2 regions of the Flintibacter sp. HCN-6482 genome follow, and region 2 is predicted to be linked to the other one. Evidence: predicted binding sites of a transcription regulator. Region 2 holds the regulator's gene; the other holds the start of a gene.
The links. The regulator Rex, encoded in region 2, represses fermentation and respiration genes when NADH is low (regulators of the CRP and FNR family bind a similar motif). The targets are predictions, from matches to a motif close to ATTGTTAANNNNTTAACAAT.

Region 1: the regulator Rex is predicted to act here: its motif matches at 3,525-3,544, upstream of WKS99_RS13160 (sn-glycerol-1-phosphate dehydrogenase).

The regions. Positions count from the first base shown of each region.
Region 1 is NZ_JBBKBK010000006.1:14,951-22,456, forward strand. Features, by position in the region: gene WKS99_RS13150 (ABC transporter permease) at 1-985, opposite strand, end outside; gene WKS99_RS13155 (ABC transporter ATP-binding protein) at 1,004-2,122, opposite strand; gene WKS99_RS13160 (sn-glycerol-1-phosphate dehydrogenase) at 2,197-3,450, opposite strand; gene WKS99_RS13165 (DeoR/GlpR family DNA-binding transcription regulator) at 3,671-4,426, shown strand; gene WKS99_RS13170 (DeoR/GlpR family DNA-binding transcription regulator) at 4,516-5,277, opposite strand; gene WKS99_RS13175 (phosphomannomutase) at 5,409-6,131, shown strand; gene WKS99_RS13180 (sn-glycerol-1-phosphate dehydrogenase) at 6,155-7,504, shown strand.
Region 2 is NZ_JBBKBK010000002.1:786,111-793,616, forward strand. Features, by position in the region: gene rsxC (electron transport complex subunit RsxC) at 1-770, opposite strand, end outside; gene WKS99_RS08890 (hypothetical protein) at 1,211-1,366, opposite strand; gene WKS99_RS08895 (S-layer homology domain-containing protein) at 1,459-2,565, opposite strand; gene WKS99_RS08900 (redox-sensing transcriptional repressor Rex) at 2,562-3,230, opposite strand; gene WKS99_RS08905 (alanine/glycine:cation symporter family protein) at 3,402-4,856, opposite strand; gene sigE (RNA polymerase sporulation sigma factor SigE) at 5,058-5,786, opposite strand; gene WKS99_RS08915 (sigma-E processing peptidase SpoIIGA) at 5,783-6,664, opposite strand; gene WKS99_RS08920 (PadR family transcriptional regulator) at 6,878-7,189, shown strand; gene WKS99_RS08925 (DUF2812 domain-containing protein) at 7,299-7,506, shown strand, end outside.

The sequences.
Region 1 (7,506 bases), on a different contig from region 2:
TGAAGACAGCGCCAGAGCAGTTGCGGAAGGACAGGTAGATAATGTACAGCTGGGGCAGGAAGGCCACAGCCACCAGCACATAGCAGTACAGATGCATCAGGAAACCGGACAGGCCCTTGGCGTCCTTCTTTTCCACGGGGTGCAGGGCGTTCATGGAAAACTTGAAGCGGCTGGTGGCGAACTTCTGAATGCCGAAGACCACAGCGGTGATAATGACCGCAATCATAGCAAGGGCTGCGGCGAAGTTGAAGTTCTGGCCGCCCTCACCCAGGTACTGGTTGTAGATCAGCACGGGGAAGGTCTGGAAGCCCTCGCCCATGAGCATAGGGGTGCCGAAGTCGGCAAAGGCCTGCATGAACACCATCAGGCCGGCGGCTAGGATGGTGGGCATGGACAGAGCCAGCACGATGCGGAACAGACGGCTGACACCAGTGCAGCCCATGTTGGCGGAGGCCTCCATCAAGGTGTTGTCGATATTCTTGAATGCGCCGTTCATATAGATGAACACCAGGGGGAAGAACTTGAGCGACTGGACCAACAAGATACCTTTAAAGCCATAGATGCTTCCAATGTCAATGCCTAGACCAAGCAGGAACTGGGTAATGACGCCGGAACGGCCCAACAACATGATCCAGGAGTAGGCCCCGATGAAGGGGGCGGACATGGAGCACAAGATGGAGATGACAAACAGGGCTTTGGCGCCCTTGATCTTATAAAAGGAGTAAAAATAGGCGATAGGGATGCCCAGGATCAGGGAGACTGCGGTGACGGAGACGGTCACCAGCATACTGTTGACCATGGTGTCTGTGTAGTAGGACTTGCTGAAAAATTTGGTGAACTCCGCCAGGGAGAACTGGCCCTCGGGTGTGATGACTGACTGCTTCAGCAGACCAAACATGGGGTAGACCAGGAAGAGCAGGAAGGTGGCCAGCAGGACCAGAGAGACCACCGTCCATAGCTCAAACTTTTTCTTTTTTACTGTCATACTATGCGCCCTCCTCTGTCAGGATGCAGCGCAGTCGTTGCACACGCCGGTGAGGATATTGGCGGAGCCATCGGCGGTGAACACATTGACTTTTTCTGTGTTTAGCTGCAGCTTAATGTGAGTGCCAGGGCGGATGATGCTGTCGATAGAGGACTCCTGGATGATCTCCACTTCCTCGCCGGAATCCAAATGGACAAAATAGTGTGTGTTCAGGCCGAGGAACACACAGTCATCCACCACTCCGTCAATGCCATCCACAGTGGCATCCTGGGTGAGCAGGAATTCCTCCGGCCGGACGGACATGATCACGTCCTGGTTCTGGCGGTATTGGTCCATCACGTTCTGGATCTCGGCCCGATGCCCCTTCTGCGTAAGCAGATAGGTTCTGCCGCCCTCGACTACCAGCTTGGCGTTCATCACATTGGAGCGGCCAATAAAGGTAGATACGAACAAGTTGGCAGGCCGCTGGTAGATATTCTTGGGCGTTCCGACATGCTGGATAACGCCATCCTTCATGACAGCGATCCGGTCGGAAACGGCCATGGCCTCCTCCTGGTCATGGGTGACGTAAACAGTAGTGATATTGACGCTGTGCTGGATGTTCTTGATGACGGTCCGCATCTCCACCCGGAGCTTGGCGTCCAGATTGGAGAGCGGTTCATCAAAAAGCAGAACGTCGGGCTGGATACACAGGGCACGAGCTAGAGCAACACGCTGCTGCTGTCCGCCAGACAGACGTTCCGGCAGGCGGTCGGCATACTGGTCAATCTGCATCAGCTTCATGAACTCGTCGGTTTTGGAGGCAATTTCAGCTTTTGGGAGCTTTTTGTTCTTCAGACCGAACTCCACATTTTTACGCACAGTCATGTGGGGGAAGATGGCGTAGTTTTGAAACACCATGCCAATGTTGCGTTTAGCGGGATCCAGGTCATTGATGCGTCGATTGCTGAAATAGAAGTCTCCTCCCTCGATGGAGTTAAAACCGGCGATCATCCGAAGCAGGGTGGTTTTACCACAGCCAGAGGGCCCCAGCAGAGTGAAGAATTCTCCCTCCTTGATATCTAGGTTCAGGTCAGGGATTATCACATTCTCCCCGTACTTCTTTAAGGCGTGCTTGATCGAAATGGTCACACTCACAGTACATTCTCCTCTCAAATACACACATGGCCGGCAGGCGGTCTGCTTTTTGTCTGTATCTGCTTTTTTATCTTTTAATGGCGGATCATCCGCCGGACGCGCATAAAAGTGAGCCGGTTCCGGATCAGAGGGGAGGCCTCCAAAATCAGTTCCAGAGCCGCTTCAGGGACGCCCAGGTCAGACAGGGAGGCACTTGCCTTCAGGTCCGTTAAAAACTGATGGATCTGAGCGGCGGGAGGGATTTTCGCAATGATTTGCCGTATCTGAGGCCACTGCTGTATCAGCCGCTCCGGCGTTACCTGGGCCAGACAGTCATGGAGGTTTTCCTCCCGGCAGGCGGAGAAAAGCCTGGGGCCAAACACTTCCATCAGCCGCTCATCTGACACAGGGGCATAGGGCAGCGCCAGTGAGGCGATGTTCTCTATCTGGGATAGGCGCTGATATTCCTGAGCGATGAGAAGCGTGCCGACGCCAACCTTCTCTCCGTGGAGAGCGCTGCTATGAGTGCGCAGGGCCGCTGGCTCCACCTCAATGAAATGGGATACATGGTGTTCCGCTCCAGAGGCAGGGCGGGAGGTGCCAATCATCTGCATGGCAAGTCCGCTCATCAAAAGCCCGTAGACTACCGCCTCGTAAGCGGCGGAGCCGCCGCTGCGCAGGTCGCGGCATCTGGTCCAAATGCTGTCAACAGCATCCTCCATAATTTGATAGATGACTGGGCAAAGCTTTTCTCCAGTGAGGAGATGGGAGATGCGCCAATCAGTCAAAGCAATGAATTTGCCCAGCATATCGCCAATCCCGCTTGCGGTGAGCCGCCAGGGGGCGGCGGAGATCACATCAAGATCGGCCACGACAAGGAGCGGTGCCTGACAGGGTATCGTTTTTTTATATCCATGCCAAGTCATGGCCGCCACATTGGAGCAGAAACCATCGCAACTGGCGGCGGTAGGGATAGAAATGAATGGAATACCCCGCTCCGTCGAGCAATAGCGGGTGATATCGTGGACAGTACCCCCGCCAATGGCCAGCATCACTTGAATATCTGGTTCCAGACGAGCTAACACGCTGGCGGTAGAGTTCTCATCGGCATGGAGCCCAGAGGGGGATAGGATGATTTCCTGCTCCGCTCTAGGGTGTATGGAATTTGGGATGGCGCGGTAAGTATTTTCATCGTAGACCGCACAACGCTTTCCAACAACGGGAATGCTGGAAAGAATTTCCTCCAGATGGAAAAGAGCCCCTTCCTGAATGACACATATCTGGGTCGCAAGGAGGTGTTCCCCGCCGCAAGAGCAGGGTCCGCTCAAATGGTTGGCGTCTATTTTCACATTTCAGGACCTCCTGGGTATTCGAACAGAAACGAAAGGGAAACAAGACAAGCGCATTGACTTCAACATTTCCTTTTGTTAATATATAAACAAAAGGGAGGAAAATGGCTCGTGATTTGTACATATTTTATAGCCACTATAATAACTGAAGTGAGCATTTCTGTCAACAGTGTTAATATAGAACAATAAAAAATCATTTTCGCTCATGGAGAAGGGGACTATGCTGAAAGAAGAACGACATCAAAAACTACTAAAGGTCCTGGCGGAGAAGGAATTTGCCACGGTAGAGGAACTGAGCAAAAGCCTTTTGGTTAGTATGCCTACTATCCGGCGTGATCTGACTGAGCTGGCCCGCCGAAAGCTGATCATTCGCAATCACGGCGGAGCTATGCACATTCCGACGGAGAATGTGATAGCTCCGGTGGACTTCCGAAAGAGCGTCAACTACAAGAAAAAGAATCTTTTGGCCCGGGAGGCCGTAAAATTTGCTCTTAACAATATGGTGGTCTTTCTCGACGGTTCCACCACTGCTTCTTATCTGTGCGACTATTTAAAAGGGCGTCCTGATATCATTGTCATTACCAACAGCTTGACGACTGGCGCCCATTTGAAAAGCCTGGGCCTGCGAACCTACTGCCTTGGGGGCGAGGTAATCGGAAGCTCCTCCTCTGTGGGGGGGGCCATGGCCATTGAAACAGCCGCGAACTTTAATATCGACGTAATGTTCTTCTCAGCATCAGGAGTAAATGAGAAGGGAATGATCGTGGATACCTCAGAGAAAGAAACGGAGTTGAGGGCTTTCCTGCTGAAAAACGCGGCGGTCAGCGTGTTTCTATGCGATGGGAGTAAATTTGGCCACTCAGCGGTATATAATATCGCGTCTCTATCAGAGATAGACTATATGATTACCGACAGCCCGGTGCCAGAATCTTATCCTTCCCCCAAAAAGGAAATAATCTTAGTTGAGGAGAAGTGAACAGGCAGAAGGGCGGATCAAGCGCGTTTTGAGACAAAAAAGGCGGTGGAGCTGGAACACCTGTCCGGGTGATCCGCTCCGCCGCCTGTTTATGTTCCGTCCTGAGAGGCGACCAGGATGCCCCGACGGGGCAATGGGTAGGCGGGGGGGAGCGGGGAATCGGTGACCATATAGTCCACCTGATCTAAAGAAGCGACCCGAAAAATGGATCCCTTGCCAAATTTGCTCCCATCACACAAAAAGACGCTTGTGATCGGCCGGCGAAGAAGGTGGCGGCGCAGAAGCGTTTCCTCCTCAGAGGGATCAACAATGGCCCCTTTGGGCTCTACACCATAACAGGAGAAAAAAAGCATATCAATATGAAAGCGGTCCAAAGAGTCATAGGATATCTTGCCCCCGGCCGCAGTAGAACTGCCAAAAAAGCGGCCGCCAGTATAATAGGTTCGGATCCCCCTCTGTGTAAGTTGTACCGCGGCGGAAACCCCGTTTGTGAGTACAGTCAGATCCAAACTGGGACTGAAGCAGTCAATGAGATAGCCAGTGGTGGAGGAGGCGTCCAAAAAGAGAAAGGTATGTGGGCGGACTAGCTCCATGGCCCGGTGGGCGATGGCGGCTTTGGCCTTGGCGTGGATGGTCCGGCGGATATCCAGCGGCATACTGGTCCTGTCAGCGGAGATGCGCATTGCCCCGCCATTGCCACGGATAATCAACATCTGTTCTTCCAGCTCCCTTAAGTCTCGATAGACCGTGGGGGGACTGATAAAGAAGTGGCGGCTCAGGGTATCTACGGTGACAAAGCTGTGGTCATTTAAGAAATCCAGGATGTTTAGCAACCGGTCCTTTCTCGACATAATCATTTCCTCTTGAACATTTGTGATTGTTTTTGCTTTTTTGCGCCGGTCATTGACAAAAATGCACAATAGTGTATAGTTTCAGTATAAATGAAATAACAGAAAAATGCAAGCGGCTGGGAGGAGAAAAAGTGGGGAAAAGGATCCAGATGATCGCCTTTGATATGGACGGTACGATAACGCAGCACAAATGCCCTTTAGGGGAGGAGAATAAAAAAGTGCTGGATCGTCTAGCCCAGCTCTACCGGCTGCTAATTGTGGGGGCCGGTTCAGGCTCCAGGATTTTTCGACAGATGGGCGGCTATCCCATTGATATCCTGGCCAATTACGGGATGCAGGAATGGGAATACTGTCAGGAACGAGGAGAGATGGAGGTAGTCCGGAACATATCGGTGCGCTGTGACCGGGAGTCGGTTGACCGGCGAATGGACCAGCTGCGCCGACAGTTTGGTTACATGAACTATGCGGGGGAATCGGTGGAGTACCATCCTTCTGGATGTGTCACCCTCCCACTGCTTGGAACTGAAGCGGACAGCAGGGAAAAGCTGTCCTTTGACCCGGACCGGAGCCGCCGCCGAGCCATCTACCCCTATGTGAAGGAACTGTTCTTGGACTATACAGTGTATGTGGGTGGATCCTCCTCCTTTGACTTGGCTCCCCGGCCATACAGTAAATATTATGCCTTAGACCGCTACTGTGAGGAGCGGGGGCTGTCCCATGACCAAGTGGTCTATGTGGGGGATGACTACGGCCCCGGTGGCAATGACGAGAGCATATACCGCTCTGACTTTACATTTTATACTATCGACGACTACCGCCAGCTGGGGACGGTGCTCAATGAATTTTTGAGATAAAGGCGAAAAAGGAGAATCGAGAAATGGAATTATATCATACTCCTCATGGGCTGAACGACTATTTGAATCGGACATTTACCTGTCCCTGTGGAAAGACCCACAGCGCTCCCTTAAAGTATGTAAGTGTGAGGAAGGATGCCCTTTCGGACCTGCCGAAATTTGTAAAGGAATTGGGGTTCCACAGTCTTTATCTGGTCAGTGACCACATCACCTATGGGATCGCTGGCCAAAAATGCATGGATATCCTGGCTCAGGCGGGTATCCGGGCTGAGATCATCCAACTGACCCATTTGGAGTTTGACGAGGCTACCCTGGGGGAGTTGGTCATTCATATGCCCCAGGACTGTGACCTGGTGGTGGCCGTAGGCACCGGAACCATTAACGATATGACCCGGTATTTCAGCTTTAAGCTAGGGAGGCCCTTCTTTACTGTTGCCACAGCGGCCCCTATGGATGGATTCGCGTCCAGCATAGCGGCCATCCATGTGAACCATCTAAAGACCACCTTCCAGGCACAGACCCCGCTTGCGGTCATTGGGGACACAGAGATTTTGAAAAATGCCCCCTATCCAATGATAGCGGCCGGACTGGGTGATCTGCTTGGAAAATGTACCTGCCTGTGTGACTGGCGGCTGTCCCATATCATTACGGGGGAGCATCAGTGTGAGCGGATCATGGAGCTGGTGGAGAAGTGTGTCCAGGACCTGCTTCCGGTGGCTGGTCGGGCCAAGGAACGGGACCCAAAGGTGTTGGGAGATATCATGGAGGGGCTTGTCTTAACCGGTGTGGCTATGAGCTTGTACGGCAATTCCAGACCTGCCTCCGGCTGTGAGCACCATATGTCTCATTATTGGGAAACCATCCTGGAGCAGCGGGGCCAGCGGCCAGCTCCCCATGGAGCTCAGGTAGGCGTAGGTACTGTTCTGGTCCTGAAAGCGGTGGAACTGCTGCTGGAGCGGAAGGTGGATTTTGATGCCGCCCGCAGGGCGGCGGAGGCATATGACCCGGTCAAGTGGCGCGAGGAGATTCAGAGAGCCTACGGCCCTGCCGCCCCTGGAGTGATTGAGATGGAAGAAGAGGCGGGTAAGAATGCCTCCGCCGGCCGGCTAGCGCGCATCGATACCATGGAGCGCCGCTGGAGCGAGATCTCGGCCCTGCTTCGGACCTTACCCACTTCCGACTATGTGGCGGACCTGCTGTCCGGCTTGGGGGCGCCCTGCCGGCCGGAGGGAATTGGCATCGACCGGAAGCTGTTGAAGGATACATTCCTCTACTGCAAAGAAATAAGGGCTAGATATACGATTCTTCAGATGATGTGGGATCTGGACCTGTTGGACTCTATCTCTGATCAGGTGATCGAAGAGATCGGGTGAGC
Region 2 (7,506 bases):
ACGTCAGAGGGCAGGCCGGGGAAGGGAACTTCCCGTCCGGTGCAATTCTCAATCAGGACTTTCTCAGCGCCCTGGGGATAGCGGCAGGGCAGCTCCTTGACCTCGACACCGGGCATATCAATGGCATCCTTCATCTTAGCGATTGCCTGGGGCTTATTGCCCTCGATGCCGATGATGCACTTTTTGATATCCAGATACTTCATGACTGCCTTGATACCGCCCAGGATGAAGTGGGTGTCCTCGATCAGGCAGCGGTTGTCAGAAGTGATGTACGGCTCACACTCAGCGCCATTGATCACCAGAGTGTCGATCTCATCCAGATTCTTAGGCGCCAGCTTGACCGCAGTGGGGAAGCCGGCTCCGCCCAGTCCAACCAGGCCACTGGCCCGGATGGCGTCCTGGAAAGACTTTAGGTCTGTCACCACCGGGGGCGCCACGGCGGGGTCCACCTTCTGCTCCCCGTCTGGAATGATGACCACGGCGGTCTGGGCCGCGCCATTGGGAGCGGTAATGGTGACGATGCTGTCCACGGTGCCGGATACGCCGGAGTGGATGTCGCTGGACACGAAGCCTCCGGCCTTGCCTACCACGGTACCTACATACACCTGATCGCCCTTGGCCACGGCGGGGGCAGCCGGAGCGCCAATGTGCTGTCCCATGGACAGAACGATCTTAGACGGCAGCGGCATCACTACCGTTTCAAGGTTGGAAGTCCTTTTTTCATGAGGGACTCCCGCACCTTGCGCGGAACGTTTGAGAAATTTACTCATTCAGATTTCGACCTCCCTATACTGCAATCGCTGGAACTGTGGAGCCTGGACACGCATTTTATACGGTCCCCCTCTTCCCTCCTGACAGGAACTGGAAACCACTGGGGGACCCCGCCCCTCTATCATACCCATGCCCCGCGGCGTCCGAGTTCAGCGGACGCACGACAAAACCCGCCGGACCCCGTTTCTCCTGTAAAACAAGTCCGTCGGTTCTGCTTGCGGGCTTTATCATACACCTTTTATGGAAAAATTGCAAGATTGATTTCGAAAAAAACGACCTGTTTCCCGAGCATTCTTCCCCCTCTCCCAAAGGATTTCACCCCACCGGCATTTCCTTCTCTTCCATAGCCGCACCCCAGGCACAGGCTTGTCCGCGTTGACCATAAAAAAGGCGCGGGCCCTCTCAGGTCCGCGCCTCCCGATCAATCTGGATCGCCTGGTCAGCAGCCACAGCCGCAGCCGTTGTTATTGTTACAGCCACAGCCATTGTTGCAGCCACAGCTATTGCCCCAGCCGCCGCAGCAGAACAGGATGATGATCAGAATGATGATCCACAGGCAGCCTCCGCCGCCCCAACCGTTATTGCAGCACCCCATTTGAAGTACCTCCTGATATGAAGTTCTGAGAGGGGCTGTTTGCCGCTCTCAATCTCATCATATGCGGAGGGGGCGGATGGGTTCTGCCTATGTCAGATAATTTTTTCCGCGAAGGCACGCAGCATCGTGGCCACTTCAGCCCGGTTAGCGCTCTTTTGTGGACTGAGCGTCAGGCTGTCGGCAGAAGAACTGCTGATGATTCCCTCCGCCACAGCCCAGGACAGGGCATTATGAGCCCAGTCGCTGGCCTGCCCCAGGTCCTGATACCCGGACAGGTCGGCCCCCTCAGCCGCTTCCAGCCCAAGGTAACTCGTGGTGAAGCTGTACAGCAGCGCCGCCACCTGCTGGCGGGTCACTTGCTGCTCCGGGCTGAAGGTGTCTGCTCCTGTTCCAGCTGTAATTCCCTGCTCCGCGCCCCACTTCACATAAGGGGCATACCAGGCACTCTCCGGCACGTCGGCAAAGGTGACACTGGCGCGCTCCAGTTCCTCTTTCGGCGCTCCAGCCATCTGGTAGAGCACCGTCATCAGCATAGCTCGGTTCATAGCTGAACTCGGTCCAAAGTGGTGCTCGTCCATCCCAGAAAACAGTGTGTTTCGGTACACATAATCTACGGGAGCGTAGTACCAATCCGTCTGGCACACATCATAGAAGGGCGTCGGATCCTCTCTGCCGTCTTCCAGGGCATAGACGCCCTGGAGCCCCAACTGGGCCGCCCCGGACAGGACCGTTACACTGGCCACAGTATTCTCTCCCACCAGGTAGCGGTGTCCGGAGGTCAGGCGGGCCCCGGAGGCCAGCTCTATTCCGTCTGTCACATCTATGAAAGCCCCGTCGTGAGAAACGGAGGCGGCTCCGTTCATCAACATGACTCCAGCCCCAGTGGTCAGTGTCATCTCATCGCCATCCGACCAATCTCTGGCCTGGAGCGTGGCGCTGTATGCGCCGCTCTCTTCGCCGGCCAGTTGCGCCAGATAGCCCTGATGCAGGTTATCGAGGCCTTTTTTGCTCTCCTCGTAAGTGCCCTGTAAGGCTTTTTCCGCAGCTTCGTTTCCAGTAGACACAGCCTTTGGCACAAAAGTCCCGGTCAGATAGCTGAGGCTGATCAGGCTGTCGCCCCCCGAAAGGGCATAAGCGCCGCAGGCCAGCATACCCAGCAGCATCACACCGCACAGCAGGCCGATCACAGGCCTTCTCATTGTGGCTCCCCCTTCTTCTCTTCCTCCCGATCCTCCCGCTGGGTAATCATGTAGCTCAGAGCCAAAAGGCTGTCAGAAAAATGGACCGATTCCACCACCACATCATCCCGAACACAGGATATCTCATAGTTTGTAAAATTCCAGATGCCGCGAACTCCGGCGGCCACCAGCCGGTCCCCCATCTCCTGGGCAGCGGCGATGGGCACTGTCAGCAGGCCTACGCTCACTTGGTTTTCCCCCAAAAAGGCCTCCAGGGAATCCGCATGATAGACAGGCACCCCAGCGATTCTGGTCCCCACCACCCGCTCATTTACGTCAAAAGCGGCCAAAAGCTGAAAGCCGTTACTGGAAAATTTAAAATTTTCTATGATAGCCCGGCCTAGGTTGCCGGTCCCCAGCACCACAATGGTATGGCCCTGATTAATGCCCAAAATATCACCGATCTCCTCTTTCAGGCTGTCCACCTTATATCCATAGCCCTGCTGCCCAAAACCACCGAAGCAGAACAAATCTTGGCGGATTTGAGAAGCGGTCAGTCCCATGGATTTCCCTAAGGCATTGGAGGATATCCGGACAACGCCGGACTCCTGAAGCTCTGAGAGCTGTCGGTAGTATCTGGGCAGGCGGCGTATCACCGCCGTTGATACTCGGGTATTTCGTTTCATAGCTTTCGCCTCATCTGCACAACCTCCCCTATACAGCGGAGGCCACTGGATATGATGTTTTTATATAGTTTACCTGATTGCCCCCCCTTGTGTCAAATCCTTTTACGACTCAAAAGACCCAGGGACGATTCGTCGTCCCTGGGCCTTTTATTGGCAGAAAGCCTGCCAGATTCAGTTCCAAAAATCAGTTTTTTCCTTCAGGCCGATGCTGGAGGCTTTGAATACAGGGTTCTTGCCCGCCCTGCGCTGTTCCATGTAGTCCTGAAGGGCCCGCATAGCTGTACGGCCCAAAATGACAATGACCGGCAGGTTGATGATGGCCATAATGCCCATGAGCACATCGGCCAGGTCCCAGACCAAGCCAAAGGACAACTGGGCCCCTACAAAAACCAGCCCGCAAGCGATAAGCCGGAACACAGTCATCGGCACGCTTCCCAGCTTGCGGTTAGCGATGTAGTTCAAACAGCCCTCACAGTAGAACAAGTTGCCCAGCAGGGTAGTGAAAGCGAAGAGCAGCAGCGCAAAGGTGATAAAGTAGGGGCCTACCGCGCCGAAGGTAGTAGCCAGAGACGCCTGGACCAGGGGCGCACCCTCCAGTCCGCCCTTGATATCGATGCCGGTACACAGGCACATCATGGCCGTGGCGGTACAGACCAGGATGGTGTCAATAAAGACGGACAGCATCTGGACCAATCCCTGCTTGACGGGGTGGGATACGTCAGCGGCCGCGGCGGCGTTGGGGGCGGAACCCACACCGGCCTCGTTGGAGTACAGGCCACGCTTAATGCCCTGCATGATGGCCGAGGAACCAAAGCCCACGGCACCGCCGAACATGGCTCCGAAATCAAATGCCTCGCTGAAAATGCGGCCCAGGACACTGGGGATCATATTCAGATTCATCACCATGACCACCAGGGCCATCAGGATATACAACACACCCATGACAGGGACCAAAACGCCGGTAACCTTGACGATCCGCTTGCCGCCGCCCAGTACACAGATGGCCACCAGGATGGCCAGGATCACGCCGCCCACCACGGCCACAACGCTGTACTCTTTGCCGCCCAGGGTAAAGGTGCCGGCACTGGCGTAGAAGTCATAGCTGGTAAAGCTGCTAATCAGGTTGTAGGAGGCCAGCATATTGAAACCACCGGCATAGGTGGCGATGAGGGCGATGGCGAAGACAACGCCCAGCACCCGGCTCTTAAGAGCCGCCTGAATGTAGTAGGACGGACCACCATAGCTGCCGCCCTCCGGGTCCTTTTTCTTATAGATCTGGGCCAGCGTGCTCTCTACAAAGGCAGTCGCGCCTCCCACAATGGCGATCAGCCACATCCAGAACACGGCGCCATAGCCGCCGATGGCGATGGCATTGGCCACACCTACAATATTTCCGGTACCCACGCGGCTGGCTGTGGATACCATCAGCGCCTCAAATGCGGAAACCGAGTGCTGATCCCCCGTCTTTTCTCCTACCACGCGAATCGACTCCGGCAGCAGGCGCAGCTGGACAAACTTGCTCCGGAAGGTGAAGTACAGGCCTACGCCCAGCAGCATGACGATCAACAGGTAACTGTACATGAAACCGCTGATCTGACTGATTAAGCCCGCGAACGCATCATACATAACGACATCTCCCTTTCTCTCTTCCTGTCATAATTTGCGCGAAGCAGAACATATCCCAGGAAATCAAAGTCTTCCGCCCCTCAGATCTCCTGGGATATTTCTCGGCCTTACTATACCACATCTCTCCGACTTTTACCAGAGGTTTTTCACAATTTATAAAAATGGTCAACGATAAGCAGCCAGCTTCTGTACAGTTTGCCCTCACATCATGCGGACGATCTCCTTCTTCAGCCGGGCGATGATCCGCTTCTCCAGCCGTGAGATATAGGACTGTGAGATGCCCAGCTGGTCCGCCACCTCCTTCTGTGTCCGCTCTGGGCGGCCGTCCAGCCCAAAGCGCATGGTAATAATCTGCCTCTCCCGGGGCTCCAGCCGGTCCATGGCCTGGCGCAGCAGCTGGCGGTCCACGTCCGCCTCGATGGGCCGCATGACCAGGTCCCCATCGGTCCCCAGAATGTCGGACAGCAGCAGCTCGTTTCCGTCCCAGTCGGTATTCAAGGGCTCGTCAAAGGACAGCTCTGTCTTCTGATTCGCTGTCTTTCTCAAATACATCAGGATTTCATTTTCAATGCAGCGGCTGGCATAAGTTGCCAATTTGATGCTTTTGGCCGGCTGGTAGGTGCCCACCGCCTTAATGAGCCCAATGGTCCCAATGGAGATGAGGTCCTCAATATTGATGCCGGTATTCTCAAACCGGCGGGCGATATAGGCCACCAGCCGGAGATTGTGCTCAATGAGCAGGTCTCTCGCCCCCCGGTCTCCCCGCTCCAGCCGGGCGATGAGCTCCGCCTCCGCCTCTCTTTCCAAGGGGGCGGGCAGGGTGTCGCTCCCCCCTATATACATCACCTTGCCGGGCAGGGACAGCCCCAGACTAGTCAGCAGGCTTTCCAAACGGTCCCGCAGTTTCCAAATAATCTCTCTCATGCTCATGTGCACTCGTCCTTTCCATCCAGGGGCCCGATCAAAGCCCGGTACCCTCCTCCGTCTGACACAGGAGTGGGGGACAGGGCCACCAGAAGCGGCCCACGCTCCTTTCCACCCAGATTCAGGCTGTCCACCTTCAAGGCCAACAGCAGTCCTCTGTCCACCCCTACCGCACGGTAGGGTAACAGGCGAAAACGTCCCTTCCACTCCCCGGTTCCAAGCCTGGCCATAGCACCGGCTGGATCCATAAGGTCGGCCGCCCGCGGCCTGCGGCACTCTGGAAACAGACCGGACACACTGTCTCCCTCCGCCACCATCACAGGCCGTCCCGACACCGGGTCTGTCAGGGTATTCCCAGTATCCACCAGGGCGGTGAACTCCGCCGTCCGTTTCCCAAGCCGCAGTTTCGCCTGAAGGAGTTCTCCTGTCAAGGAATTATGCCTGCCAATTCGTTGAAAGACAGCTGTGAGGACCACATAGCAGACCGCAGCAGAGAGGAGCACCATCTTCAGGTCCAGGGAGGAATAAAACACTCCGCTCCCCAAACTCAGGCTCCGGCCGTCCAGCAGCCCGATGGCCACTACTCCACCTCCCAACGCGCAGGCCAGAGCCACAAAGATGAGCCCCTGGCGGAGTAGCCTCCGGCTCCCGCCGTAGGCCACCACCAGCATCAAAACGCAGGAGGCCAACTTACACCAGGGACCTGCCAGAAACGCCATGCCCGGCAGAAAGATGGCCACAGCATAGGCTCCACCCAGAGCGGCCGCCGCTCCGAAGCGCAGCCGACGCAGTGGCTCCCCCGCTAGGCGGGCGGCGGCCAGCAGCAGCAGATAGTCAATGATCCCATTGAGCAGAAACAGGGTATCCACATAGATGACCGTCACGCCGGACCGCTCCCCTCTCTCCAGTTCCGCCTGTCCAAAGGCGGGCGACAGACTCTATTATAGGTGCTTGACCGGAAAAAACCGGTCAGATTTCGGTTGAAAGAATTTGCGGAAAACCGTCTTTCCCTCCCCTCTCCCATTGACATTTTTCTTCTTTTCCCATATAATATCGATAGTCGATATCGCATTTCAATATTGAGAGGGGATGTTACTGTGGCCGGTAAGGAAAGAGGCCCTCTGACCGAACCCATGTTTTATGTCCTGATGTCATTTCTCCGCCGGGATATGTGCGGGACCGAGATCACTGAATTTGTCGAGCGCCGTACCCGCGGCAGAGTACGGCTGGGTCCCGGCACGCTGTATACCCTGCTGGCTAAATTTCAGGACGAGGGCTTTATTCAGGAAACGGAGGTCGATGGACGAAAGCGCACCTACCGGCTGACAGATCAGGGGCGGCAGGCCTATCATGAGGAGCTGGACCGGCTTCGGGCCTGTGTTCTGGACGGAGAGGAGGAAGAACGATGAATAAGCGCATCAAGAAGCATCTTCCCTGCGGCCTGTACGACTTCAAAGGGCTGGAGCGCTGGCTGGACCTGTACGCAGACATATTGGTTGAATCAGAAAGGAGAAGAACATGAGCGGCACTGTCTTTCGCCTTTGCCCCGTGGGTGGATATGATATCCCGGCGCTGGAAATCTGGCTGGAAAAAATGGCTGGCAAGGGTCTGGTGTTTGACTGTACGGCGGGCCCTCTGACCCTCTTTGCCCGACAGGAGCCCGCTCCCCTCCGCTTCCATCTGGAGCCCGCCCACAACAAGACAGACCAGGAGGACCCGGAGTTGA